4 regions of the Mesorhizobium sp. M0306 genome follow, and region 3 is predicted to be linked to each of the others. Evidence: predicted binding sites of a transcription regulator. Region 3 holds the regulator's gene; each other region holds the start of a gene.
The links. Region 3 encodes LexA, which represses DNA repair genes until DNA is damaged. Its sites were predicted from a motif close to TGTTCNNNNTGTGTTCNG; they were not measured.
Positions count from the first base shown of each region.

Region 1 (7,196 bases), on a different contig from region 3:
ACGAGATCGTCGCCGAACTCGCCAAGCAGGCGCTGCGCTGATCGCCCGATCTGCCGGCCGGGTTGAACCCCGGCCGGCAACGACCGACAAACAAGCGAGGACCGCCATGGCCGAACGCCTCATCGAATTGCGTGACATCAGCAAGTCCTACGGCCAGGTCTATGCGCTTGGCGGCGTCAACCTCAGCGTCGACCGCGGCGAGGTGGTCGGCCTGATCGGCGACAACGGCGCCGGCAAATCGACGCTGATCAAGATTCTTTCCGGCGTGGTCAAGCCGACCAGCGGCGAAATCCTCATCCGCGGCAAACCGGTGACCGGGTGGAGCGCCGCGCGCTCGCGCGACGCCGGCATCGAGACGGTGTTCCAGGACCGGGCGCTCGCCGTTCAGCAGACGATCGTGCGCAACATCTTCATGGGCCGCGAGCTCACCGGTTGGCTTGGCTGGCTGAAGGTCAACAAGGAGATCGCGGAGGCGAGCCGGCTGATGCGCGAGATCGGCTTCACCTCGAAAGTGTTCACGCCGCAGTCGATCGTCGGCCAGCTGTCGGGCGGCGAACGTCAGGGCGTGGCGATCGCCCGCGCCATCTACAAGCAAGCCGACCTGATCATTCTCGACGAGCCGACGACGGCGCTGTCACTGACCGAAACGGCGAAGGTTTTTCATTTCGTCCGCCAGGTGCGGGCGAGCGGCCGGTCGATCCTGTTCATCGGCCACAACATCCACCACGTCTTCGATATCGCCGACCGCTTCGTCGTGCTCGACCGCGGCAAGGTCGCGCTCAGCGCCGACCGGAGCGAGGTCAAGTCGGCCGAAGACCTCATCAATTTCATGGAAGACGTGGCACACCCCGGCGGACTGGCGGGATTGCACGATGCCGGGGAGCAGGCAACGCGATGAGCAAGACAATGGAGCCCGATCTGCAAACCCCGCTCGGCAGCAGCGAAGCCGCCCGGAAGGCATGGAAGCACCCGTCCGATCACTGGATGCGCGGCTTTGTCCTCGACAACCGCGCCGCACTCGGCACGCTTGCGGTGTTCATCGTGATGATGGCGGTGTTCATGATCGCCAATCCGACGGTCTTCACCAGCTGGTATCTCTACAGTTCCGTGCTGACCACGCTGCCCGTGGCGCTGTTCGTGGTAGTGCCGCTGGTTTTCGTCGTCACCTGCGGCGAGATCGACCTGTCGTTTCCGGCGACGATGGGCTTCGCCTCATGGGTGTTTGCGCTGGTCGTGCAGGCCGGCTACGACCCGTTCGTCGGCATCGCCGCCGCAATGGTCACCGGCGTGCTGCTCGGCTTCCTGGTCGGCTCGCTGGTCGTCTATGGCGGGCTGTCGTCGCTGATCGCCACGCTCGGCATGAATTTCCTGCTGCGCGGCCTGATCCAGATCATCAACGAGGGCAGGTCGACGGCACTGACCGGCCTTGCCGACAGCTGGGCCTACAAGATCTTCTCCAGCCAGGTCTACGGCATTCCGGTGCAGATCTTCTGGGCCATCGGCTTCGTCGTGCTGTCGGCGCTGCTCTACAACCGCCATCGCTTCGGCGCGCAGGTCAAGGTGGTCGGCGACAATCCCGACAGCGCCCAGCAGATGGGCATCGACGTCAAGCGCGTCAGGGTGAAGGTGTTCGTCTTCGTCGGCATCGGTGCGGCAATCGCCGGCACCTTCTCGGTAATGATAAACTTCACCTGGTGGCCAACTGCGGGCGACGGCTATCTGCTGCCGGTGCTGGCATCGGTGTTCGTCGGCGGCACGCCGACCTGGGGCGGCATCGGCACCGTCGTCGGCGGCGCCATCGGCGCGGTCACCGTCTCCTTCATCCAGACCGGTGTCGTCGCGGCGGGACTGAGCGGCTTCTATGTCCAGTTCTTCAACGGGCTGATCATCATCCTGTCGCTGCTCGGCCACAAATGGAACCAGGCGCGGTATCGGTAGCGACCGGCGACCTCACACCCCCGTGACAAATCCGTCCAGCACGCGTTTCTGGCCGGCTTTGTCGAAGTCGATGGTTAGCTTGTTGCCTTCGATGGCCGAGATGTTGCCGTTGCCGAATTTCTGGTGGAAGACGCGGTCGCCGACATTGAAGGGGGACGGCGTGTCGGCGACGGATTTGGCGACCAGCTCGCCGTCGATGGTGCGGCCCTTGATCGAGGTGCGGCCGGCGCCGTAGCCGGAGTCGGTTTCGCCATAGCCGATGCGCTCGACCTGGTGGCCGGAGCGCGTGCCCCAATTGCGGTCGGTCGCCTCGGTGCGGTTGGCCTGAGCACGTTGCCAGCCCGGTGTCGCATAGGTGCTGGAGAAAGCGCCGGATTTTTCAGCGCCGTTGTTGCCGCCGATGTTGTCGAAGCGCGACGCTCCATAGGGGTTCTGCCTGCCTGCACCTTGGCCGCCACGACCGGAGGCGAACGAGCCGCCACCATAGGCATTGCCGTAGCCGCCATAGGAGTTGCCGCTCTCGGCAACCTCGACATGGGCTTCGGGCAGTTCGTCGAGAAAGCGCGACGGGATGGTCGATTGCCAGAGGCCGTGGATGCGGCGGTTGGAGACGAACCAGATGTGCAGGTTCTTCTTGGCGCGGGTCAGGCCGACATAGGCGAGGCGGCGCTCCTCCTCGAGCCCGGAGCGGCCGCCCTCGTCGAGGGAACGCTGGTGCGGGAACAGGCCTTCCTCCCAGCCGGGCAGGAACACGGTTTCGAATTCGAGGCCCTTGGCCGAATGCAGCGTCATGATGTTGACGGCGTCGAGCTCGGCGTTCTGTTCGGCGTCCATGACCAGTGCGACATGTTCGAGGAAGGAGCGCAGCGATTCGTACTCCTCCATGGAGCGGATCAGTTCCTTTAGGTTCTCGAGCCGGCCGGGCGCTTCAACCGAGCGGTCGTTCTTCCACATGTCGGTGTAGCCGCTCTCCTCCAGAATGGTCTCGGCGAGCTCGGTGTGCGGCGTGGTTTCCAGCGCCTTCTGCCAGCGCTCGAAATTGGCCGATACCTCGCGCAGGGCCGCGCGCGGCTTCGGCTTCAGCTCGTCGCTCTCGGCGAGCGTTGCCGCCGCCTCCAGCATCGGGATGCGCAGCGCCCTGGCGGTATCGTGGATCTGGCGGATCGTTGCCTCGCCAAGGCCGCGCTTCGGCACGTTGACGATGCGCTCGAAGGCGAGGTCGTCGGCGCCTTGCGCGACGACGCGGAAGAAGGCCAGCGCATCGCGGATTTCGAGGCGTTCGTAGAAGCGCGGGCCGCCGATGACGCGATAGTTGAGGCCGAGCGTGACGAAGCGGTCCTCGAACTCGCGCATCTGGAAGGAGGCGCGGACGAGGATCGCCATGTCGTTGAGATTGTGCTTCTGGCGCTGGTAGGACTCGATTGTCTCGCCGACGGCGCGGGCCTCCTCCTCGGAATCCCAGGCGGCATGGACATGCACCTTCTCGTCGTCCTCAGCGATCTTTTCGGTAAACAGCGTCTTGCCGAAGCGGCCCTCATTGTGGGCGATGAGATGCGAGGCGGTGCCGAGAATGTGCGCAGTGGAGCGGTAGTTGCGCTCCAGCCGGATGATGGTGGCGCCGGGAAAGTCCTTGTCGAAGCGCAGGATGTTGTCGACCTCGGCGCCGCGCCAGCCATAGATCGACTGGTCGTCGTCGCCGACGCAACAGATGTTTACGGTGGCGCGGCGCGGATTTCCCTCCCCCTTGAGGGGAGGGTGGCCGGGCAAAGCCCGGCCGGGTGGGGTCCGTGCGGCAGTGCTCGACGCATCGGCGGTGCCTTCTGCGGCAACCCCCTCCGCCCGCTTCGCGGACACCTCCCCCTCAAGGGGGGAGGATTGAGGCCGCTGTGCCAGCAGGCGCAGCCACATGTACTGGGCGGTGTTGGTGTCCTGATACTCGTCAACGAGGATGTAGCGGAAGCGCTTGTGGTATTCCTTCAGCACGTCCGGATTGGCGCGGAAGATGCGGATCGGGTGGCATAGGAGATCGCCGAAGTCGCAGGCGTTCAGCGTTTTCAGCCGCTCCTGATAGGCCTTATAGAGCTCGCGGCCCTTGCCGTTGGCGAAGGCACGGGCATCGCCCTCGGGGATGTCGCCGGGACCGAGGCCCTTGTTCTTCCAGCCGTCGATCATCTGGGCGAACTGCTTGGCCGGCCAGCGCTTGTCGTCCAGACCTTCGGCCTGGATGAGCTGCTTGATCAGCCGTACGACATCATCGGTGTCGAGAATGGTGAAGTCGGATTTGAGCCCGGCCAGCTCGGCATGTCTGCGCAGCAGCTTGACGCCGATCGAATGGAAGGTGCCGAGCCACGGCATGCCCTCGACATTGCCGTCGCCGATCAACAGGCCGATGCGCTGCTTCATCTCGCGCGCCGCCTTGTTGGTGAAGGTGACGGCGAGGATCTGCGAGGGGAAAGCCTTGCCGGTGGCAAGGATGTGGGCAATGCGGGTGGTCAGGACGCGCGTCTTGCCGGTGCCGGCGCCGGCCAGCACCAGCACCGGGCCTTCGGTGGTTTCTACTGCCAGCCGCTGCTCGGGGTTGAGGCCGTTGAGATAATCGGGCGCGTTGTTCTGGTTGCCGCGGGCAGCCATGGCGCGCGCGGCAATGCCCGACGGGGCCACGGGCCGCGCGTTCGGTTCGTCAAAAAAGGGCATGTCTTCCGAAAACCCGGACATCTCCCCCCGAATGTAGTGATTCGGCAGCGAAAGGCCAGAAGTGTCTCCGTTTTGTTCTCTGTCCAGTCGGTGGACTCACAATCTGAAATGGGTCCGCTAACCAAAACGCCGGGCTTGCGATGGGCCGGCGCCGTAAAACGCCGAGCTTGCTTGACAGGGGAGGCGGGCCGGAGAAAGTTGCGTGGGGGCAGGAACGCAATGCGGGGTTGCCCATGGACGCGTCGCGGAGCGCACCAGTCGAAGGAGCACCGTCTTGGCTGTGGTCATCACCTCCCTGATTCTTTTCCTCATCGGCCTGGCGCTTGGCGGCGGCGGCATCTGGCTCGTGACGCTGGGCGGCAGCTGGTATTACGTCATCGTTGGTCTAGCTTTCCTTGTCGCGGCCTGGCTGCTCTACAGGCGCAGATCCACGGCGCTGTGGCTCTATGCGGCGATCGTGCTCGGCACGCTCGCCTGGGCGGTCTGGGAGATCGGCTTCGACTGGTGGGAGCTCGGTCCGCGCGGCGGCATCATCGTGCTTGTCGCGCTGTGGCTGTTGACGCCTTGGGCGCGGCGTGGGCTTACCGGTCCCGACGGACGCGCGCCGCTGATCCTCGCAGTGCTGGCATCGCTCGGCGTCGCCGGTTATTCGATGACGGCGGACCCAAAGGATATTGCCGGCCAACTCAACACCGACAAGGTGACGCCGACGGCCGATCTCGGCGGCAACGTGCCGGCTGGCGAATGGCACTATTACGGTCGCACGCAATATGGCCAGCGCTATTCGCCGCTCGACCAGATCACCGCCGAAAACGTCGCCAATCTGCAACCGGCCTGGACCTATCGCACCGGCGACGTGAAAGGGCCCGACGACATCGCCGAGACGACCTATCAGGTGACGCCGCTGAAGATTGCCGACACGCTCTATATCTGCACGCCGCATAATTTCGCCATCGCCATAGACGCCGCCACCGGCAAGGAGAAATGGCGCTTCGATCCGCAGGTCAAGCTCGACAAGGACCGCCAGCACCAGACCTGCCGCGGCGTGTCCTATTATGCCGACGCCAAGATCGCCACCGGCCAGCCCTGCGCCACACGCATCTATTTGCCGACATCCGACGCCCGGCTGATCGCGCTCGATGCCGCGAACGGCCAGGTCTGCCCCACATTTGCCGAAGGCGGCACGCTGAACCTGCTCGCCAACATGCCATACCCGAAGCCGGGCTATTACTATTCGACCTCGGCGCCGCTGATCGTCGCCAACAAGATCATCGTCGGCGGTGCGGTCAACGACAATTATTCGACGCAGGAGCCGTCCGGGGTTATCCGTGCCTACGATGCCGACACCGGCGCGCTGTTGTGGAATTGGGATTCCGGCAATCCTGACCAGACGACGCCGCTGCCGCCGGGCCAGACCTATACCAACAACTCGCCCAACATGTGGTCGACGGCGAGCGCCGACGAGAAGCTCGGCCTGCTCTATGTGCCGCTCGGCAACAAGACGCCGGACCAGCTCGGCGCCGGGCGCAGCGCCAATGACGAGAAATTCTCCTCGTCGATCACCGCGCTCGACCTCAACAGCGGACAATTGCGCTGGGTGCGGCAGACCGTGCACCATGACCTCTGGGACATGGACGTGCCGGCGCAGCCGACGCTGGTCGACATCACCACGGAAAGCGGCGTGGTGCCTGCGCTGGTCGGGCCGACCAAGCAGGGCGACCTCTATGTGCTCGACCGGCGCAGCGGCGAGCCGATCGTTCCGGTCAAGGAACTACCGGCGCCGGGCGGCGCGATCGAAGGCGACCATACCTCGCTGACGCAGCCGCTCTCGGACCTGAGCTTCAGTCCGAAACCGCTGACCGGCGCCGATATGTGGGGCATCACCATGTTCGACCAGCTGGCCTGCCGGATCGAGCTTCGGAAGCTGCGATATGAGGGCCGCTATACGCCCCCGTCACTACAGGGCTCGCTGATCTACCCCGGCAATTTCGGCACCTTCAACTGGGGCGGCGTGGCAGTCGATCCGGTCCGGCAGGTGATGTTCGGCATGCCGACATATCTGGCGTTCATCTCTAAACTGGTGCCGCGCGCCGACGTGCCGCCGCCCGGTGACACCAAGGGCAGCGAACAGGGCCTGAACCGCAATGACGGTGCGCCTTACGCAGTCATATTGAAGCCGTTCCTGTCGCCGCTCGGCATTCCCTGCCAGGCGCCGCCCTGGGGCTATGTGGCGGGCGCCGATCTTCGGACCGGAAAGATCGTCTACAAGCATCGCAACGGCACCGTTTACGACATGACGCCGCTGCCGCTGCCGTTTAAGGTCGGCGTGCCCGGCATTGGCGGGCCGATGATCACCGCCGGCGGCGTCGCCTTCCTCGGTGCGGCGGTCGACGACTATGTGCGCGCCTATGATCTCACGACCGGCAAGCAGCTTTGGCAGGCGCGGCTGCCGGCGGGCGGGCAGTCGACACCGATGACCTACACGGTAGCCGACGGACGCCAGTTCGTCGTCATCGTTGCCGGCGGCCACGGCTCGGTCGGCACCAAGTCGGGCGATTATGTGA
Region 1 is NZ_JAMYRY010000014.1:114,904-122,099, reverse strand. It holds gene NKI95_RS20015 (substrate-binding domain-containing protein) at 1-41, shown strand, start outside; gene NKI95_RS20010 (ATP-binding cassette domain-containing protein) at 107-898, shown strand; gene NKI95_RS20005 (ABC transporter permease) at 895-1,938, shown strand; gene NKI95_RS20000 (ATP-dependent helicase) at 1,951-4,653, opposite strand; gene NKI95_RS19995 (glucose/quinate/shikimate family membrane-bound PQQ-dependent dehydrogenase) at 4,907-7,196, shown strand, end outside.
Region 1: a site for LexA is predicted at 4,695-4,712, ahead of NKI95_RS20000 (ATP-dependent helicase). Genes of this name have one in related genera too.

Region 2 (7,196 bases), on a different contig from region 3:
TGCTGGACGAAGCGATCGAGCGCCGGCAAGGCGCCGGGCCCGAGCGAGCGCAGGTACCAGACGTCGAGCTGGGTGCCTTGGCCGGTCATTTCGAGGGAATGCTCGACATTGTAGTTGGCGATCAGCGCGGCAAAGTTGATGAACGAGCAGGCATAAAGCGTCGCCGATAGCGTCAGAAGATTGGCGGAAAGCAGCCATTCGTTGGACTTTTCGCGCGCAATGCGGGCTATGATCAGGACAAGGCCCGCCGCCACCAGCCCCATCCAGACGAAGGCGGCGACACGCCAATAGGTCAGCGCATAGATGCCGACATAGAGATCGAGCCGCAGGATCGACGAGATGACCAGGACCACGTTCTGCGCCACCCAGACATAAACCAGCCGGCGGATGAGCGGATCGCCGGAGGTCGCACTTCCCGGCCTCAGCGCCGCCAGCACGAAGCCGGCCGCCAATAGCGCCGTGACGATCAGCGGATAGGCGCCGCGATGCGCGTAGGCGGCATAGGTCAGCCCGTCGGGAAGCGCGATACCGCCCCACAGATAGGTGGCGTCGAGTGCGCTCTGCACCGCGAACAGGATGTTGAAGACGACAAGCGCGCGGAGAATAGCGGCCTTGCCGAAGATGATGTCCTCGATGGTGGTCCTGGTGGCCGGCGTCGCCGGTGCGCTTGCTGGGGACACGCTGCGGCGGCGGAGAAAGCGCGGCAGGCGCGGCCGCAGAAGGGCCCAGACGCCGGCAAGCACGAACAGCCAGAAGGCGAGACGTGGCAGCTGGATGAGGTCGAGCAGTGCCATCAGGTCGATCAGCGAGAACCAATATTCGATGACCGGATTGGCGGCGCCGAACAAGGCGAGGAACACCGCGCCGAGGCTCAGCGGCATGACCCAGACGGCGATCGCCGCAAGGCGCACGCGCCGCCGGCCAAGCCGCCGCGCCGCCTTGCGGCAGCGGAAGAAATCCAGGACCAGCCGAAATGGCGTTGCTAGCAGGAACAGCGAAAGTTGGCCGGCAATGCGGGCAAGGCCGGACCGCAACCGTCCGGCCAGTGAAAGCGCGAAGATGGCCGTCGCCGCCAGCGCGATCGAGACGGACAGTGCGCTGACATTTTCCACAAGCGGCAGCAGCGCCATAATCAGCGCAACCGGCTTGAACCAGAACCTGCCATCGTTGAAGATGCCGAGAGGATGGAGAGCCATGCTCGCCGCGGCAATCGCAACGCCGAACAGGAAAAGTGTGATGCCGGCCGGTTGGCCATAGAAGAAGAAATCAGCCAACGCGACGAGCAGGACGGCAACGCCGAAGCGGCTGCAATAGCTCGGCGCCGCCGAGAGGAATACTGTCATGATCGGGCTTTCTCGGCGGCTTTGATGCGGCCGGTGGGCAGGGATTTGCGGACGAAAGGGAGGAGGTTTGCCGAAGTCTGGGGCGGATCGACGAGCCACCAGCTTTCGCGGCGAAGCCGGTACGGCAGGGACCAACGGGAGTTCGTTTGCTCTTGCATGCCGCCCCTGTCGCATTCTGTCGGGTGGCAAGCGGGGCGGAGACGAGGAGATTTTCCGAAATTGCGTGCAGTTTTTATGCACGGCTTGCCTCGGCCGGTTGCAGGCGGCATAGATCGGAGATGACTGCCGAACCCTCCCGCCCGCGCCGCTCGGTGCTTTACGTCCCGGCTTCGAACGACAAGGCACTGGCCAAAATCCCGTCGCTGGCCTGCGATGCCGTCGTCATCGATCTTGAGGACGCCGTCGCCCCGGCCGACAAGCCTTCCGCGCGCGAAAAGCTGGCGGGGATTTTCGCCGGTCGTTCCGATCGCCGCTGCGAGATGGTCGTGCGCATCAACGCGCTGTCGAGCGAATGGGGCGCCGACGATCTGCTGGCCGCGGCAAGATGCACGCCCGACGCCATCCTGCTGCCGAAGGTCGACACGCCGCGCGACATTCTCGAGGCCGGCGACGTACTCGACGACAATTTTATCCCCGACGAAGTCAAGCTGTGGGCGATGATCGAGACGCCCAAGGCGCTGCTCAACATCGGGCCGATCGCCGAGCTCGGCCGCGACCCGGCCTCTCGACTGGTTTGTTTCGTTGCCGGAACGAACGACCTGGTCAAGGACACGGGCATTCTCGCCACGCCCGACCGGCGCTATCTTGTGCCGTGGCTGATGCAAATGGTGCTCGCGGCGCGTGCCGGCGGCCTCGACCTGCTCGATGGCGTCTTCAATGATTTTCGCGATATGGACGGCTTTGCGCGCCAGTGCACGGAAGCGGCCGCGATGGGTTTTGACGGCAAGTCGCTGATCCATCCGGCGCAGATCGAAGCCGCGAACCGCGCCTTTGCGCCGACGCCTGAAGCATTGGCCGAGGCGCGCACAGTCAAGGAAGCCTTCGCGCTCGCCGAAAATTCCGGCAAGGCGGTAGTTGCGCTGAACGGCAAGATGGTCGAGCGGCTGCATCTGGCGCAGGCCGAAAAACTGCTGGCGAAGGCCGCCGCTGTTCGCGCATGATTATCGTAACTGACGACAGGATTGAAAATGAAACTCTACCGCTTTTTGTCCGGCCCGGACGACGCCAGCTTCTGCCACAAGGTGACGGCGGCGCTCAACAAGGGCTGGCATCTGTTCGGCTCGCCGATCTATGCCTATGACAAGAAAGCCAAGACCATGCGCTGCGGCCAGGCCGTGGTGAAGGACATCGAGGGCCAGGAATACGGCCCCGACACCAAGCTCAGCGATTGGTAGGGAGGTTCGCTGAAGCGCTCGTCCTTCGTCATCCTAGGGCGTAGCAGTCGCGAAGCGACGTCGCGGAGTACCCTAGGATCCATGCCGTTACCTCTGCCGAAGGGCACGGCGGATCAGGATTAGTGTGATCTACCACCGATCGGGATAGCCCCAGAACGGGATGGATGAGCGTTCGGTTCTGCACCGCCGGAGCACTGCACCACTATTACGGCATGGATCCTGGGGTCTGCGCCGCGTCGCTTCGCTCCTTGCTCCGCCCCAGGATGACGAGGAGCGGGGTCGCTCACTCCGCTGCCTCTTCGATCTTCTCCATATCGTCGTCCGACAGGCCGAAATGGTGGCCGATCTCGTGGATCAGCACATGGGTGACGATGTCGCCCAGCGTTTCCTCGTTCTCGGCCCAGTAGTCGAGGATGGCGCGGCGGTAGAGCGTGATGCGGTTCGGGCCTTCGCCGGTCTGCGGATTCCAGCGCTCGGCGATGCCGCGCCCCTCGAACAGGCCGAGCAGGTCGAAGGGCGTTTCCAGCGAAAGGTCGTCCATGATCTCGTCGGTCGGGAATTCGGCGATCTGGATGACGATCTCGCCGGTCAGCTTGCGAAAGTCCTCCGGCAGATGGGCATAGGCCTCCAGCGCCAGGAGCTCGATTTCCTCCATCGTTGGCGAAAGCTGGTCGTGCCAGATGCGTGTTTGGTAGATGCGAGCCATGCTTTGTCCTTTGATCCCGGCATATAGGCTTTCGGGCCGGACTCGGCAAATGGTCGGGCTGGAGTGCCCCGTGTCATGCCATCAAGGCAGGAATAAATTCCCCATGACTCCGCTTGACTCTTCGGGCGGCCTCTGGAATCTATAGGGAACATAACAGGAACAATTGTGAGTGGAAGCTGACCGTCATGGCGACAAGCGCCGTGGCGCGGGAGACTGTTTTTGCCCTGCGCCGCCAGATCGCGAAGATCGAAGGGACCTTGCCCGAGCGCCTGGAGGCGCCGGCCGGTTCGTCGTTTGACGCGGATGTCCCTCGTCAGAGTCTGACACCCTCTCGGCATCCGACACCCGCTCGGAATCTGACGATTGTCCGGCGCGGTCTTGCCGTGGCGCCGCCCGATGCGTTTTTGCGCACCGGCGCCGAGCGCCTCGATGCTGCGCTGAGCGGCGGCCTGCCGAAAGCGGCGCTGAGCGAGTTTCATGGCGCCGCGACCCGCGATGCCGGGGCCGTCGCCGGTTTTGTCTTGTCGCTCGTCAGCCTGATCCTCAGCCAGGGGCCGCGACTGCCGGTGCTGTGGATCGGCACATCCGAGGTTTTCCGCGAGGCCGGCTTTCCCTATGCCAGGGGGCTTCATGCCTTCTTCGGCATCGAGCCGGAGCAATTGCTGTTTTCCGAGGCGCCAAGGCTGCTCGATGCGCTGTGGGTCGCCGAGGAGGCTGCCAGGATGACGGCGCTGGCCGCTGTCATCCTCGAAATCCGCGGCAGCCCGCAGCGGCTTGACCTCACCGCGACGCGGCGGCTGCACGCCCGGGCGCAGAGTGCGGGCCGGCCGCTGTTCCTGCTGCGCCAGGCCGGCGAGCCCGAGCCGACGGCAGCGCCCGTCCGCCTCATCCTGTCGGCGGCACCGGCGGCAACGCGTAAGACGCTTGCCGGGCCGCTCGCCGGCTCGATCGGCCGGCCCGCCTTCACCGTCGTCATCGGCAAGAGCCGCACGGCCTTGCCCGGAAAATTCACACTGGAGTGGAACCCCGATGAACGCATATTCGAAGAAAGACGGGGCGAGCAAGGAAGGTCTCAGGAATGGGCCCCAGAACGGCCAAAGAATCCTGTCCCTGTGGTTTCCGCATCTCGCCGCCGAGAGGATCCTGCGGCAGCGTCTGGGGCGGTCCTGGCGTTCCCGGCCGTCGGATCACCTGCCGCTGGTGATCAGCCATCGCCAAGGGAACACCCAGCGCATCGCCGCCCTCGACGAACGGGCTGAGGCGCTTAACCTGAAGCGCGGCATGGGCATAGCCGATGCGCGCGCCATGCATCCCTCGATCGACATCGTGGAGGCCGATCCGGAGGCCGACCGGCGCCTTCTCGAAGGCCTCGCCGACTGGTGCGACCGCTATACCCCGCTGGTGGCGCTCGACGGGACCGACGGCCTCTATCTCGACGTCACCGGCTGCACCCATCTTTTCGGCGGCGAACGCTCGATGCTGGACGATATCCTGTCGCGTTTTTTCCATCAGGGCTTCGATGTCCGCGCCGGGCTTGCCGCCACGCCTGGTGCTGCCTGGGCGGCGGCGCGGTTTGCCGGCGACCGCATCGTGCCCGATGGTGAGGAGGAAGCGCTTCTCGCGCCCTTGCCGTTGGCGGCGCTGCGCATCGGCCCGGAGGTCCGCGCCAGCCTCGAAAGCGTCGGCCTGCGCACGGCGGGCGCCGTCATGGCGGCACCGCGCGCGCCGCTGGCCCGCCGCTTCGGCGCATCGCTACTCTTGCGCCTCGACCAGGCGCTTGGCCGCCTCGAGGAGGCCGTGTCGCCGCGCCTGCCGGTGGCACCGCTTTCGGTCGAGCGTCACCTTGCCGAGCCGATCATGCTGACCGAGGACATCGAGCGGCTGACAGGCATGCTGGCAACCACCTTGAAGAGCGACCTCGAGCGTCGCGGCGAGGGCGCGAGGCGGCTGGCGCTGCTGCTTTTCCGCGTCGATGGCGGCGTCAGCCGCATCGCCGTCGGCACCTCGCGGCCTCTGCGCGAGCCGCGGCTGATCCAGAAATTGTTCCACGAAAGGCTTGCCGCGCTCGAACAGGATATCGACGCCGGCTATGGCTTCGACCTCGTGCGCCTTTCGGTGCTGACCGCCGCCGCCTTCGACATGCAGCAGGCAGACCTTGCCGGCGAGACGAGCGACGACGGTGCCGATATCGCGCTTTTTGCCGACCGCATTCGCGCCCGGCTCGGCGAAGGCGCGGTCTTGAAGCCGGTCGCCGTCGAGAGCCATTTGCCGGAGCGCGCCGTCGCCACCCTTCCCTTCACGGAGGCGCCGCAGAGAAGCTCGCCGCCGAAGCAGCCCGACAAGGCGAAGGACGCTCCCACGACCGTCTTCCAGCCGGAACGGCCGATCCGGCTTTTCCGTTCGCCCGAGCCGATCGAGGTGCCGGCCACCGAAATGCCGGAAGGCCCGCCTTTGAACTTCCGCTGGCGGCGCGCGCTCTATCGGGTCGCGCGCGCCGAAGGGCCGGAGCGCATCGCGCCGGAATGGTGGCGAGGGGCGGCGGGACGAGAAGATGAGCCGACCCGGGATTATTTCCGCATCGAGGATGCCGATGGCCGCCGTTACTGGCTCTATCGCCAGGGCCTCTACGGCGCCTCGCAGCCTTCGCCGCGCTGGTTCATGCATGGGGTCTTCGCATGAATGCGCTGACGGCCATCCCCTATGCCGAATTCGGCATCCAGTCGAACTTCTCGTTCCTGCGCGGCGCCTCGAAACCGGAGGAGCTGGTGGTCGCGGCAAAATTCATGGGATTTTCGGCGATCGGGCTCGCCGACCGCAACACGGTGGCGGGCGTTGTGCGCGCCTGGCAGCAGGCCAAAGTGGAAGGTGTTTCCTATCATCCCGGCTGCCGCCTGGTGTTTTGCGACGGCACGCCGGACATCCTCGCCTACCCGCGGGACCGCAAGGGCTGGGGTCATCTCTGCCGCATGCTGACGCAGGCCAATCTGCGTGACGAAAACGAAAAAGGGGCAACGCTTCTCAAACAGAACGACCTTCTCGAATGGGGCGATCGCCTGTCGCTGGCCATCCTGCCGGATCTGTCGGCGGACGCGAACGATAGCCTCGCTTTGCTTAGCCGGCTCAGGGATCGCTTCGGCGAAAGGCTGCGGCTGGCTGTTTCGCCGGATTACCGCGGCAACGACCGCTTCCGGATCGAGCAGGCGGCGGCGATGGCCGAACTGGCCGGCATCCCGCTGATGGCGACCAACGATGTGCTCTACCATACGGCGGAACGGCGCCCGCTGCAGGACGTGCTGACGGCGATCCGCCTCAATGTGCCCGTCGCCGAGGTGGGGCTGGAACTGGCGGCCAATGCCGAGCGTCACTTAAAGCTGCCGCTGGAGATGGCACGGCTTTTCCGCAGGCACCCGCAAGCGCTGGCGGAAACGCTGCGTTTTGCCGGCGAGCTGACCTTCTCGCTCAGTGACCTGCAATACAACTATCCCGATGAGCCGACGGAATCGGGCCTCGGGCCGCAGGCCGAGCTGGAAAGGCTGGCCAAGGAGGGAGCCGCCATCCGCTACCCCTCGGGCGTGCCCGCTTTTGTGACGCAGCGCATCGAGGAGGAACTCGCTCTGATCGAGCGCCTGAACTACGCGCGCTATTTCCTGACCGTCTACGACATCGTCAAATTCGCCCGCAGCCAGAACATTCTCTGCCAGGGGCGCGGCTCCGCCGCCAACTCGATCGTCTGCTTCTGCATCGGCATCACCG
Region 2 is NZ_JAMYRY010000018.1:88,346-95,541, forward strand. It holds gene NKI95_RS22425 (DUF4153 domain-containing protein) at 1-1,343, opposite strand, end outside; gene NKI95_RS22430 (HpcH/HpaI aldolase/citrate lyase family protein) at 1,622-2,503, shown strand; gene NKI95_RS22435 (DUF1737 domain-containing protein) at 2,531-2,737, shown strand; gene NKI95_RS22440 (metallopeptidase family protein) at 3,021-3,443, opposite strand; gene NKI95_RS22445 (ImuA family protein) at 3,629-4,702, shown strand; gene NKI95_RS22450 (DUF6504 family protein) at 4,644-6,122, shown strand; gene NKI95_RS22455 (error-prone DNA polymerase) at 6,119-7,196, shown strand, end outside.
Region 2: a site for LexA is predicted at 3,588-3,605, ahead of NKI95_RS22445 (ImuA family protein). Genes of this name have one in related genera too.

Region 3 (7,196 bases):
GTGCTGGCGGAGCCTGTTGTGGCGCTCCGCACCCAGCCGCCGTTCAACGCCTCCGCCATGGACGGCTATGCCGTGCGGGCGGCCGATATCGCGTCCGTACCAGCAAGGCTTTCGGTGGTCGGCGTGGCGCCGGCCGGACGCGGCTTTACCGGATCGGTGCAGCAGCGGCAGGCCGTGCGCATCTTTACCGGCGCGCCGCTTCCCGAAGGCGCCGACACCGTCGTCATCCAGGAGAACGTCCGCGATCTCGGCGGCGGCAGCGTCGAAGTGACGGAGCCGACGGTGCAGGGGCGAAACATCCGCCGCCTCGGGCTCGATTTCGCCAAGGGCGATGTCCTACTGCCCAACGGCCGCCTGCTCGATCCGGCGGCCTTGTCGCTGGCGGCATCGGCCAACCACCCCGAGGTCGGCGTGGTCAAGCGGCCGGTGGTCGCCATTATCGCCACCGGCGACGAATTGCTGCCGCCGGGCAGCGAGCTTGGCCCCGACCAGATCATCTCCTCCAACGCCTATGGTGTCGCCGCTGCCGCACAGTCGGTCGGTGCGCGCGCGCTCGACCTTGGCATCGCGCCGGACCGCAGGGAGGCGATCGCTGCGCTGGTGGAAAAGGCCGTGAAGGTTGGCGCGAATGTCATCGTCACGCTGGGCGGTGCCTCGGTCGGTGACCACGACTTCGTCCATGACGTGCTGACCGGGCAAGGCATGACGCTCGATTTCTGGAAGATCGCCATGCGGCCGGGCAAGCCGCTGATGTTCGGGCGGCTGGGCGACATTCGCTGCATCGGCCTGCCCGGCAATCCGGTGGCGAGTCTGGTCTGCACTCAGCTCTTCCTGAAGCCGCTGCTGGCGCGGCTCGGCGGCCGCGCCTTTCAGCAGGATATACGTCGGGCACGGCTCGGTGCTGCCATGCCGGCCAACGATCTCAGGCAAGATTATGTGCGGGCTGTTGTCACAGACGACGCCGGTACGCTCGTGGCGACGCCATTCGGCATCCAGGACTCCTCGATGCTGAAAATGCTGGCCGATGCCAACGGGCTGATCGTCCGCGCGCCGTTCGCGCCCGCCGCGGCGGCGGGCTCCCTCTGCGACGTGCTGATGCTACGCTGAACCTGCCTCACTCCGAGATCAAGGTCCGGGTCAGCGGATGGTCTGGATCGGCCAAACCGTCGATGATGTTGAAATGATGCCGGTCAGGCTCGACCACCGAGCTGGTCGCGGCACCCAGGCCGATCCAGATGTTGGCCAGCAACGCGCTCTGGCGCAGGAATTCGGCGCGCTCGCCGCCGCCGGCCCAGCAGGTCAGGCGGGCCTTGTCCATCGGGCGCAGCAGCACCGGACTTTCGGCCTGCGCCTCGGCCTCATCGATCGCCAGCGTCTCGTTCATGCCGGTGCGCATGATCGGGCGCAAATCATGCACCCCCGAGATCGACAGCACATGACGAACGCGCCGGACCACTTCGGGCGCCAGCGGCGTCGTCGCCGTAACCATCCGGCTAACAAGATGGCCGCCGGCCGAGTGTCCGGTCAGCATCAGCGGCCCTGCGACCATCGCCGCCGCCTTGCCGATCGCCGCGCCGACTTCTTTGACGATGCCGCCAATGCGTATCTGCGGACAGAGAGTGTAGGACGGCATCGCCACCGCATAGCCGCGATCAACAGGGCCAGTGGCAAGATGCGACCAGAAACTCTTGTCGAATGCCATCCAATAGCCGCCATGAACGAACACCACGAGTCCCTTGGGCTTGATGGCCGGCAGGAAAAGATCGAGCCGGTTGCGTGGGTTATCGCCATAGGCCATGTCGAGCCGCGCCCTGCCCTCGGTCGAAAGCACGTTGCGGAAAACCCGCGCGGGCTCGATCCAGGCCGCCGGCCAGCGATCGCTGCCGGCTATGTTGGCGCCGTTGGTATAGGCGTTGTCCCAATCGGCAATGTGACGTTCGAACACCCTGCGCCCTCCCCTGGCAATATGGCCTTGCAACGTAGCCGTAAGCATCGCTCGGCGCGTCGTCGCCAGCCTCACGATTCCAGCTCTCGCATCAATCTCAAGTGACAGCCGCCTTGATGGCGAAGCGCGCATCCTTCCACGCACCGGTGCGCAGAATGTCCTCAAGCACTTCGACGGCCTGTCAGACATCGGCATAGCCGACATAGAGCGGGGTGAAGCCGAACCGCATGGTGGATGGCGCGCGAAAATCGCCGATCACGCCACGTTCAATCAGCGCGCGCATGATCTGGTAGCCATGCTCGTGCATGAATGAAATCTGGCTGCCGCGTTTTTCCCCGTCGCGCGTGCTTTCGAGCGTTAGCCCGTAAGCGCCGCACCTTGCCTCGACAAGCTCGATGAACAGATCGGCCAGCGCGATGCTCTTCTTGCGCACCGCCGTCATGTCGACATCGTTCCAGATGTCGAGCGCGCCCTTCAGCGTGCGCATCGACAGGACCGGCTGCGTGCCGCACAGAAACCGGCGGATGCCGGTGCCGGCCGCATAGCCTGGCTCGAAGGCGAAGGGCCGTGCATGGCCCCACCAGCCGGTGAGCGGCTGCTGGATGTCGGCAAGATGCCGCTCAGCCGCATAGATGAAGGCAGGCGCGCCCGGTCCGCCATTCAGATATTTGTAGGTGCAGCCAACGGCAAAATCGGCGTTTGCCTTGTCGAGCTCGACTGGCATCGCGCCGGCGGTGTGGCAGAGATCCCAGACGATCATCGCCCCGGCCTCCTGGGCCCTGCGCGTCAGCCCCGGCATGTCGCGCAGTTCGCCCGACTTGTAGTTGACGTGGTTGACCAGCACCACGGCAGTGCGTTCGTCGATCAGCTCTTCGATGGTCGGCGCGTCGACCCCCGAGAGGCGCAGCAGCGTATCTTTTCGCGTCGAAACCACACCTTCAGCCATGTAAAGGTCTGTCGGAAAGCTATCGCCCTCGGCGACGATGACCCGCCGCTGCGGACGCATGGCCATGGCGGCGTGCAGCAGCTTGTAGATGTTGACCGACGTCGTGTCGCAGACCACCGTCTGGCCGGTCGCGGCACCGATCAGGCGCCCGAGCTGGTCGCCAAGTTCAAGCGGCATGTTGAACCAGCCGGCCGTGTTCCATGCGCGGATGAGATCATGCGACCATTCCTCGGTCGCGGCCTTGTACAGTTCATCGAAAGCGGCACGTGAAGCAGCTCCTAGCGAATTGCCGTCGAGATAGATCACTCCTTGCGGCAACACAAAACGGTCGCGCATCGCGCGCAGCGGATCTGCGGCATCCATCGCCTTTATGGCCGCGAGATCGGGAATTCCTGTCATGATTTGCCTGCTCCCCCAAAGATTCAACGCAACGCCGGACACGCATCGACTGTTCTTCCATTACCGGGTAGCGCGCAGCAAGGCTCCACCAGCGAGAAGCAGCCTGACCAGGCGGTGGAAACCCGGAGTTAACCCGAGGTTGGCGTTTTGAGTTCGTTTCGTTCACGGTGCATTGACCAAACCGCACAGTCGATACGGGTTCAATTCCGTGCCCTTTTGCCGACCGACGGCCGATGCCAGTGGCGCCTTCTAGGAAGCCAGAAGGGCGCAAACGACAGCAGAATCAAGGCGATGAGGCTCGCGGCGGGTGAAAATGCGGCATTCCGGTAGGGGCGTGGTTTGTTTCCCGAGCCTTAACGCATTCATTAAACTTTAAACAGTTGCGGAACACAACTGGAACAGATAGTGTTTGTTCTGGGTTTGTTTTTCTGATTCTGTTGGGGGTCGCTATGCTGACACGCAAACAACACGAACTGCTTATGTTCATCCACGAAAGGTTGAAGGAAAGCGGTATTCCGCCCTCCTTCGACGAGATGAAGGAAGCGCTCGACCTGGCTTCCAAATCGGGAATCCATCGGCTGATAACGGCGCTGGAGGAGCGCGGCTTCATTCGCCGTTTGCCCAACCGGGCCCGTGCGCTGGAGGTGCTGCGCCTGCCTGACTCGATCGCCCCCGGCCTCAATGCGGCACGCAAGTTCTCGCCGAGTGTCATCCAGGGCAGTCTTGGGCAAGGTGCCCCTCGGCAGGGCAAGCCGACATCGTCGCGCGTCCCTGCAGCCGGCAATGACGACGATGTCGTCGCCGCCGTTTCGATCCCGGTGATGGGCCGCATCGCCGCCGGTGTGCCGATCGACGCCATCCAGCACCAGACGCATTCGATTTCGGTGCCGCCGGATATGATCATGGGCGGCGAGCATTATGCGCTCGAGGTCAAAGGCGATTCGATGATCGAGGCTGGCATTTTCGACGGCGACACGGTGATCATCCGCAATGCCGATACGGCGAGCCCCGGTGAGATCGTGGTGGCACTGGTCGACGAGGAGGAAGCGACGCTGAAGCGGTTCCGCCGCAAGGGCGCCTCGATCGCCCTGGAAGCCGCCAATCCGGCCTACGAGACGCGCATCTTCGGACCAGACAGGGTCAAGGTGCAAGGCAAGCTCGTCGGACTGATCCGCCGCTACTGAGCTCCGCCCTTGGCGCCGGCTTTGGGTTTGTCGGCCCTGCGGTATGGCGGCAGGCCCCGCGCCGCGCGTGAAAATTTCCGCTGCACGTGCCAGGGCCGGTATGATTTTTCGACGGCAAAGCGGATTTCGGCGCGTGTTGCCGCTTGTGGATCGAAATAGACGGCCGCACTTCCCGCGCGCGCCAGTTGCCGTTTGGTGACGACGAGGACCAGCCGGTCGTAGTAGCAGGGATTATGGGCGGTGGCGTCGTCGATGACGATCAAGCTGGCAAAGGCGCAGGCTGGCCGTGCAGTATCGCGGTCCTTGGCTTGCGCGATGATCGCGCCGGATGGATGCCTGGCAAGGCAGAGGCCGTCCGTGCAAATGAACGGTATGCCCGGCGGTAGGTCGGCCGGATCGGCAATGTCGAATTGCGGATCGTTCTTTCCAGGTGTTTCCGGCGCGACGATAGCCTCTGATGTGAGCGCGCGTTTCCAGTTGTCGATGGTGAACTCATTCGGGCGTGCCCGGTTGACCGCGAGTTCACCGCTGCCGATCGGCAGCGCGACCAGCCGTGCGTCCTCCGAGATCAATACATCGGGTACGCGCGTCTGCGTTGTCGTTAGCAAGCCGGCGAGCGCAAAAGGAAGTGCCGCGAGCCGCAACCAGGTCGTCGCCATGCTGGCAATGACGAGGGCGATCGTCACCAAAAGGACGGATCTCAGCGAAATCAGCCCGACCGCATCGATCGGCGAGCGCTCGGAGATCCACCCGGACAGGGCGATCATCGCCGTCAGCCCCTTGCCCATCACGTAGAGGAAAGGCCCATCCGCGCCGAACGGCATCGCCAGCGCACTGAGGACGGCGAAGGGCATGACGACCAGTGAGACGATAGGCATGATGGCCAGATTGGCGAACAGGCTGAGCGGCGCCACGCGCTGGAAATGCCATATGGCGAAAAGCGCCGTGGCGCTCCCTGCAATGATCGAGGTCATCGCCAGGCCGCCCATGCCCAGCAGGACCTTTCGAGTGGCAAAGCGTAGCGGCGACCGCCGGGGCGGCGGCGTGGTGGCCCTGCCGGCGCGGTAATCAGACCAGCCTGCATAGGCGCCGACAAGGGCCGCCGTCGCGGCGAAGGACATCTGGAAGCTCGGACCGACCACCTCGTGCGGCGACACCAGAATGACGGCGATGGCCGAGATCGCCAGGTTGCGCATGGTGAGCGCGGTCCGGTCGAACAGCACGGCGATAAGCATCACCGCCAGCATGATGAAGCTGCGTTCGGCCGCTACCACAATGCCGGAAAAGACGAGGTAGGCCGCAATCGAAAAAAGCGCGGCGGCCGCGGCATATTTCTTGACCGGCCGTCGCGATGAGAAATCGGGAAACAGCGCAAAGGCGCCGCGTAGCAGCGCCATGATGGTGCCGGCGACCAACGCCATATGCAGCCCCGAGATGGAGATGATGTGGTAGATGCCTGTGCGCCGCATCGCTTCGTTGATCTCCTCGGGAATGCCGGCGCGCACGCCGACGATTAGCGCAGCAGCAATCTCGCCCTCGGCGCCGCCGATGCGGCTGCGGATATGGTCGGCGATGGATTCGCGCGCGTCTTCGATCGCGGAAGAAAGCCGCGCGGCAAGCGGCATGCTGCCCGACGACACGACTTTCGGATTGCCGAGAAAAAAGCCGCTGCCGCCGATACCGGCGAAATAGCTGTCGAAGGAGAAATCATAGCTGTCGGGCCGCACCGGCCCGGTCGGCGGCAGCAGCCGCACATAGCCGGCGATCTCGGAACCGGCGGTCAGCTCAGCCGGTATCTTCATCGCCGAAACGCGGACCCGTTCCGGCATGTAGCGCAGTGTCGGCCTGGCGGTTGAGATCACATCGATCGTCAGCCTGATGCGGCCGCTCGCCATGGGCTCGTACGATACGACGCGACCGGTCAGCCGCGTCGAGATTTCGGAACCGAGCATATGCGTCCCGACACGCCAGGTCTCGAACTTGGCGGCAAGCACGCCAAGCGCGCAGAGCAACGCCACCATGAAGCACAGGCGCGTCCTGGGCCATGACCGCGAGACGACCGCACAAAGGGCTGCCAAGGCGACGATAGCTATCGGCTGTGGGAAGGCCAGCTCGGCCGCCATCGCGAAATACACGACCACCCCGCATGCGAGGAACACCGGCACCAGCAGGAAGGCGACGCCGCGGTCGAGTTCCAGGCCGGCCGCCGAGGTTACGCTGTTGCGGATACGGGACGGTGACGGAAGGCGGAAACGCCGGCGTAGGCGCACGATGGACTCGACCGCGGGCACGGGAACCGTTGCAGGGTCGCTGGCCGGCAGCGACGGAGCATCGAAGCGCGGAGCGGGCAGCAATGCCGGTGTCGGCAGGACAGGCAGGGGAGCGGCAAACAGCAAGCGTTCGCTGACGCCGCTACCAGCGTCCTCGCCCTCGCCCGCACCACGGCCTCGCACAGCCATCGGGTCTGCCCCTTGCGCCCTCGACCTCCTATGCTACATGAACGCGCAATGCGCGAAAGTCCGCAAACCCACTTCCTTCGCCCGCCTGAGAGTACCATGCCCGATAAGGTCGTCACCCGTTTTGCCCCCTCGCCCACCGGCTATCTGCACATTGGCGGCGCGCGCACGGCGCTGTTCAACTGGCTGTATGCCAAGCACACAGGCGGCACGATGCTGCTGCGCATCGAGGACACCGACCGCGAGCGCTCCACCGATGCGGCAAC
Region 3 is NZ_JAMYRY010000037.1:33,364-40,559, forward strand. It holds gene NKI95_RS30330 (molybdopterin molybdotransferase MoeA) at 1-1,107, shown strand, start outside; gene NKI95_RS30335 (hormone-sensitive lipase) at 1,115-1,945, opposite strand; partial or broken gene kynU (kynureninase) at 2,043-3,290, opposite strand; gene lexA (transcriptional repressor LexA) at 3,740-4,474, shown strand; gene NKI95_RS30350 (ComEC/Rec2 family competence protein) at 4,468-6,933, opposite strand; gene gltX (glutamate--tRNA ligase) at 7,030-7,196, shown strand, end outside.

Region 4 (7,196 bases), on a different contig from region 3:
GCAAGGAGCGCAACCAGGTCTCCGTGCGCGCTTCGATCATCGCTTTCCTGGTGATGGCGTTGTTCGCAATCGCTGGCGCGTCGATCCTGTCAGTCTTCGGCATCACCCTGCCGGCCTTTCGCGTCGCCGGCGGCTTTCTGCTGTTCTTCATCGCCTTCGAAATGGTGTTCGAGCGCCGGCAGGACCGCAAGGAGAAGATCGGCGACGTCGCCATCACCAGGGATATGATCCACAACATCGCCGCCTTTCCGCTGGCGATCCCGCTTATTGCCGGTCCCGGCGCAATTTCGGCGACCGTCCTGCTCTCAAGCTCGTTTCAGGGTTTTGGCGCGCAGACAGCACTTGTCGGCATCATCGCCATCTGCCTTGTCATCACTTACCTGGTGTTCGTGCTGTCAGAGCGCATCGACCGTATCCTCGGCCAAACCGGCCGTTCGATCCTGACACGGCTGCTCGGCGTCATCCTGGCGGCGCTCGCCGTACAGTTCGTGGCCGACGGCATCAAGGCGCTGATGGCGACGTAGGAACTGCCCTACTTCGCTGTCGTTTCAATGACTTCGAAGTCGTGGGTGATCTCGGCGGTCTTGGCCATCATTGCCGAGGCCGAGCAGTATTTCTCGATCGAAAGCCCGATCGCCCGCTTCACCTTGTCGTGTGACAGCGCCCGGCCCTTGACGACAAAATGCATGTGGATGCGGGTGAACACCTTGGGATCGGCTTCTGCACGGTCGGCATCGAGTTCGACCACACAATCGTCAACCGCCTCGCGCCCCTTTTCGAGGATATGGACCACGTCATAGGCCGAGCAGCCGCCGGTACCGATCAGCACCAGTTCCATTGGGCTCGGCCCCGGCGTCTTGCCCTCCGGCCCGAACGCAGTGCCTAGCACCAGCTTGTGCCCACTGGCGGACTCGCCAACGAAGGTGCGCTCCTCGACCCATTTGACCCTTGCTTTCACTTGATACGTCCTTTCACCGCTCAAACGCACAACGTCCCGAAAATCCAAGACAGATTTTCGGGACGCCATTTCGTGGCCAAGGTGCTGGCGCTTTTCGCCGCAAGGGCAGTCCGCCCCGAGAAATCAGAACGGGATTTCGTCGTCCAGCTCGCGCGACGAACCACCGCCGCCGCCCTTGTTGGCGCCACCGCGATTGAAACTTTCGCCCGGGCCGGACTGGCCGAAATCGGAACCGCGGCTCGCACCACCACCGGCATAGTTGCCGACCTGGCCGCCGCCCTCGCCCCGCGCATCGAGCATCTGCAGCTCGCCGCGGAATTTCTGCAACACGACTTCGGTCGTATAGCGGTCATTGCCGGTCTGGTCCTGCCATTTGCGCGTCTGCAGCTGGCCCTCGACATAGACCTTCATGCCCTTCTTCAGATACTGCTCGGCCACCTTGGCGATCTGGTCGTTGAAGATCACGACATTGTGCCACTCGGTCTTTTCCTTGCGCTCTCCGGATGTCTTGTCGCGCCAGCTTTCCGACGTCGCGATGCGAATGTTGACAACCGGGTCACCCGAATTCAGGCGGCGGATTTCAGGGTCCGCCCCGAGGTTGCCCACCAGAATGACCTTGTTGACGCTACCCGCCATGATACTTCTCCGCGCTCATCCGAAACCAGATTTCTGTCGCTGCACCTTACAGGCTACGGATAATCCCTGCCTGCCGTCGCTGCCTTTTCCCACAACGTTTTTGTTCTCTTTTCGTTCTATAGTACAGGCCCTGCACTGTCAATAGTTGTCAGTAAGAATTAGTGTCTTGACGTCGAATTTCCACAGGCCATGGGATCGAGGCGAACGCATGAAGATGGTTGCGCATGACGATCAGCCGCAAGAAGAATGGCGGGCGGGAGTAAAGACCCGAATGCATGTCTCGGCCCGCAACGGCGCAACTCAACTTTGCATATTCGAACAATGGGTCGAACCAGCGGCTGGCGCCCCGACACATTGGCACCCGGTCGAGGAAGTGCTTACCGTCATCGCCGGCAGAGCCGAGATGTGGATCGACGAAGAGCATGTCGTCTTGACTGCCGGACAGTCGCTTGTTGTTGCCGCGCGCAGGCAACATGGCTTCCGAAACGTCGGCTCCGAAATGCTTCATATCCATGCCGTGCTCGCGTCACCAGTTTTCGAGGCGACGTTCAACGGATCCCCCGACATGGTGAGACGCTGGCTTTCAGCGAGTTTGTAAAACCTCGCCTGTCTTAAAAAACACCTCCTGTCTTAAAAAAACACGGCTTGCCAAACCGATAAGTATTGACTTATGCTTTCGGCATGATCGAAGCAGAGATTTTTCGGGCACTGGCCGATCCAACGCGTCGCGCCGTCTATGAGCGGCTCGCCGACGGCGAGATGACGGTGTCTGAACTGCGCACTGGCATGCCGGTATCGCAGCCGGCGGTATCGCAACATCTCGCAGTGCTGCGCGGCGCCGGCCTCGTGGTCGAGCGCCGGGCCGGTCGCAACGCCTATTACCGCGCCGATCCGAAGGGGCTTGCGCCACTGCTCGGCTGGATCGAACGCTACCGCGCGTTCTGGCCAGAGCGCATCGAAAGGCTCAAGACGGTTTTGAAGGACATGGACCAATGACCAGCCGAGGCAAAGAACGCGCGGAAATGGCGGCAGACAAGATCGAGTTCGAGTGCGAGCTGCCCGAGCCGCCGGAAAAGGTGTGGCGGGCGCTTACGGTGCCGGACCTGCTCGCGGCCTGGATGATGCCAAACGACATCAAGCCCGAAATCGGCAACCGCTTTGCCTTTAGAGCGCCGAATGCGCCGATCGAGTGCGAAATCCTCGACGCCGATCCCGGACGGCTGCTGCGCTATTCCTGGCGGGAGCGGCCGGCGCCCGGCGGTACGCAGGTGCCGCCCGGCAGCCCCGTGGACCGCCCAATGAACGACAGCCCAGTGGACAGCATCGTCACCTTTACGCTTGACCGCACCGTTTCCGGCGGCACGCATCTGCGCATCGTCCATGATGGTTTTGCTGGGGCAGCGATGCCGGAGATCGCGATGGCAGGCGCCGGTTGCCGGCTTTCCTTTGAAGCGCACACTCCCAGGCACAAGCAGATCGCCGCAAACACCCCGCGCCTCTTCCTGCGCGCGGCCTGAACGACAACAGTCAACGGAGACAAACGATGAGCGGCCTTGCCAATCTGGTGCCGATGGTGATCGATCAGTCGAGCCGCGGTGAACGCGCCTTCGACATATTTTCGCGGCTGCTGCGCGAGCGCATCGTCTTCATCAACGGGCCGATCGATGACGGCACCTCGGCGCTGGTCTGCGCCCAGCTTCTGTCGCTGGAATCCGACAATCCCGACAAGGAGGTCTCGCTCTACATCAACTCGCCGGGCGGCGTGGTGACCAGCGGTTTCGCCATCTATGATACGATGCAGTATATCAGTTGCCCGGTCTCCACCGTTTGTATGGGTTTCGCCGCCTCGATGGCCTCGTTCCTTTTGATGGCCGGCACGCCAGGGCGGCGTATCGCGCTACCCAACACCAGCATCGTGCTGCATCAGCCTCTCGGCGGTTTCCAGGGCCAAGCCTCCGACATCCAGCGCCATGCCGAGGGCATCCTTCGCACCAAGCGGCGCATGACCGATCTTTACGCCCACCATTGCGGCCGCACCTACGAAGAAGTGGAACGCACGCTCGACCGCGACTTTTTCATGACCGCACAGGAGGCCAAGGATTGGGGCCTCGTCGACCATGTTTTCGACACTCGCAAGCAGGCCGCGTGAAGCACCTTCGAACGGAACTGAGCGATATGAGGGCCGGCAACTCTCAGCGCCGCCGGTCTGGCTTCGGCGCTATCGCCGCACTATAGTCAGGTGATGACCGCCATTCGTTCATCCAGCCTATGCCTTGCCATTGCCGCCATTGTGGGCACGAACATGCTGGTGGGCATGGCACTTGCCCAAGATAATTCGACGTCTTCGCAAAAGGGCGCCCTGCCCGGTGTGACGAGTGACTATCGCATCGCCGAGCCAACTCCGCAGCCCGAGCCCGACGACGCGGTTCCAAGCAGCGGCAACGGCACGTTCAAGATCGGCGATACCGATGTTCGGATTTCCGGCAGCATCACCATCGATGTCGCTACCGGCGGGATCAGGCCCTCCAGCCGCTAAGTTCGCCTGGTGTGAACCACAAATATTGCGCTTCAAACGAACAGCCCCGCCATTGCTTTTGCAACTGACGGGGCTTCTTGGATCTAAAATCCAAATTGCCGGGAGTGTACTGCCGGCTTTTTATTTCGGATGCTTCGCGGCGTTCAGCCGACGATCCGACTAGCAGTCTCTGATTGTTGTGGGGATCGGCAGATCAACGTTGGCAGGTAGCGCTAAACGCCTGACCTGGCTACTTATACCTGCCGCGGCTCCAGCGACACGTGGAGCCTCAAGGAACTATCCGGTGGAGTCATGCCTCTGCTCTCCTTCTGTTCGTTGCGACTGTCGTCGTCGAAGCGCTCATCGCATAACCCGCGGCGTCTCGCAGGCTAGCCCCAGGCCGCGAGGCCATCGAAAGACGGCCAGCTTCGTTGACGTTTGGAGTCTGCCCCCGTGACGCATGGACGTCAACCTTGAATAGCCGATTACCGAAAAATGTGATCGCGAGACGCTTTGTGAAGCCGGCTGTACGGGCAGCTTTTGTCAGGAGCGTGTTCGGCCTTTGTTCTTTCCGCTTGCCCGTTCGCGCGAAAGGCGGTTAAACGCTTTGGTCGAGAGTTGTGGCGTCTCTCGAAAAGGCGGCGAAATTACCTACATAGGGGATGGTCGGGAAAACCCGCCCATCCCACGAATTCCAGATTCTGAGGCGGCGACCGGCGATGGCCGACCATAAATATCTCTCCATTCGCGGGGCACGCGAACACAATCTGAAGAATGTCGATCTCGACCTGCCGCGTGACAGCCTGATCGTCATGACCGGCCTGTCGGGGTCGGGCAAGTCGTCGCTTGCCTTCGACACCATCTACGCCGAGGGCCAGCGCCGCTATGTCGAGAGCCTTTCGGCCTATGCGCGGCAATTCCTCGAAATGATGCAGAAGCCGGACGTCGACCAGATCGACGGCCTGTCGCCAGCCATCTCCATCGAGCAGAAGACCACCTCGAAGAACCCACGCTCGACGGTCGGCACCGTCACCGAGATCTACGATTATATGCGGCTTTTGTTCGCCCGCGTCGGTGTACCCTATTCACCGGCCACTGGCCTGCCGATCGAGAGCCAGACGGTTTCGCAGATGGTCGACCGGGTGCTTGCAGTCGAGGAAGGCACCCGGCTGTTCATCCTGGCGCCGATGGTGCGCGGCCGCAAAGGCGAGTACCGCAAGGAACTGCTGGAGCTGCAGAAGAAAGGTTTTCAGCGCGTCAAGGTCGATGGCGTCTTCTACGAGATCGCCGACGTGCCGGCGCTGGACAAGAAGTACAAGCATGACATCGACGTTGTCGTCGACCGCATCGTCGTGCGCGGCGATCTGGCGACGCGGCTCGCCGATTCCATCGAGACCGCGCTGAAGCTGGCCGACGGACTGGCGGTAGCGGAATTTGCCGACAAGCCGCTCGACGCCAGCCAGACCGGCGAGGATTCGGTCAACAAGTCGAAGAACGAGACGCATGAACGCATGCTGTTCTCGGAAAAGTTCGCCTGCCCGGTGTCCGGTTTCACCATTCCCGAGATCGAGCCTAGGCTGTTCTCCTTCAACAATCCGTTCGGCGCCTGCCCAACCTGCGACGGGCTCGGCAGCCAGCGCGCCATCGATGCCAGCCTGGTCGTGCCCGACGAGAATGTTTCGCTGCGCGCTGGCGCCGTCAGCCCGTGGGCGAAGTCGACCTCGCCCTATTATGCGCAAACGCTGGAAGCGCTGGGCGTTGCCTATGGCTTCAAGCTCGGCGACAAGTTCAAGGATTTGAGCGAGGAGGCAAGGCAAGCCGTCCTGCACGGCACCGGCGAGCGCGAAATCACCTTCCACTACGATGACGGCCTGCGCTCCTACAAGACGACGAAAACCTTCGAGGGCGTCATCCCCAATCTCGAGCGCCGCTGGAAGGAAACCGAATCCGCTTGGATGCGCGAGGAGATCGAGCGCTTCATGTCGGCCACGCCCTGCCCGGCCTGCCGCGGCTATCGGCTGAAGCCCGAGGCGCTCGCGGTCAAGATCGCCGGCAAGCACATTGGCGAGGTCACCGAGCTGTCGATTCGCAAGGCCGACCAGTGGTTCACCGACCTGCCTGCTTCGCTCAATGACAAGCAGAACGAGATCGCGGTGCGCGTGCTCAAGGAAATCCGCGAGCGGCTGCGCTTCCTCAACGATGTCGGGCTCGACTACCTGACGCTGTCGCGCAACTCCGGCACGCTGTCGGGCGGCGAGAGCCAGCGCATCAGGCTCGCCTCGCAGATCGGCTCCGGCCTGACCGGCGTGCTTTACGTGCTGGACGAGCCGTCGATCGGTCTGCACCAGCGCGACAACGCCCGCCTGCTCGACACGCTGAAGCATCTGCGCGACATCGGCAACACGGTCATCGTCGTCGAGCACGACGAGGACGCCATCCTGCATGCCGATTACGTTGTCGATATCGGCCCGGCCGCCGGCATTCATGGCGGCCACATCATCGCCCAGGGCACGCCGCAGCAGATCATGGCGACGCCCGCTTCGATCACCGGTAAATATCTGTCGGGCGAGCTCGAAGTGGCGACGCCAGCCGTTCGGCGCGATGCCAAGAAGAACCGCCGGCTGAAGGTCGTCGGCGCGCGCGGCAACAATCTAAAGAACGTCACCGCCGAAATCCCGCTCGGCACGTTTACCGCCGTCACCGGCGTGTCCGGCGGCGGCAAGTCGACCTTCCTGATTGAGACCCTGTTCAAGGCGGCGTCGCGCCGCATCATGGGCTCGCGTGAACATCCGGCCGATCACGACCGGATCGAGGGGTTGGAATTCCTCGACAAGGTCATCGACATCGACCAGTCGCCGATCGGGCGCACCCCGCGCTCCAACCCCGCCACCTATACCGGCGCCTTCACGCCGATCCGGGACTGGTTCGCTGGCTTGCCGGAGGCCAAGGCGCGCGGCTACCAGCCGGGCCGCTTCTCGTTCAACGTCAAGGGCGGCCGCTGCGAGGCCTGCCAGGGCGACGGCGTCATCAAGATCGAGATGCATTTCCTGCCCGACGTCTATGTCACCTGCGATGTCTGCCACGGCA
Region 4 is NZ_JAMYRY010000024.1:30,781-37,976, reverse strand. It holds gene NKI95_RS25525 (MarC family protein) at 1-524, shown strand, start outside; gene NKI95_RS25520 (OsmC family protein) at 533-958, opposite strand; gene NKI95_RS25515 (single-stranded DNA-binding protein) at 1,082-1,594, opposite strand; gene NKI95_RS25510 (cupin domain-containing protein) at 1,803-2,192, shown strand; gene NKI95_RS25505 (ArsR/SmtB family transcription factor) at 2,276-2,590, shown strand; gene NKI95_RS25500 (SRPBCC family protein) at 2,587-3,111, shown strand; gene NKI95_RS25495 (ATP-dependent Clp protease proteolytic subunit) at 3,138-3,743, shown strand; gene NKI95_RS25490 (hypothetical protein) at 3,837-4,130, shown strand; gene uvrA (excinuclease ABC subunit UvrA) at 4,829-7,196, shown strand, end outside.
Region 4: a site for LexA is predicted at 1,696-1,713, ahead of NKI95_RS25515 (single-stranded DNA-binding protein). Genes of this name have one in related genera too.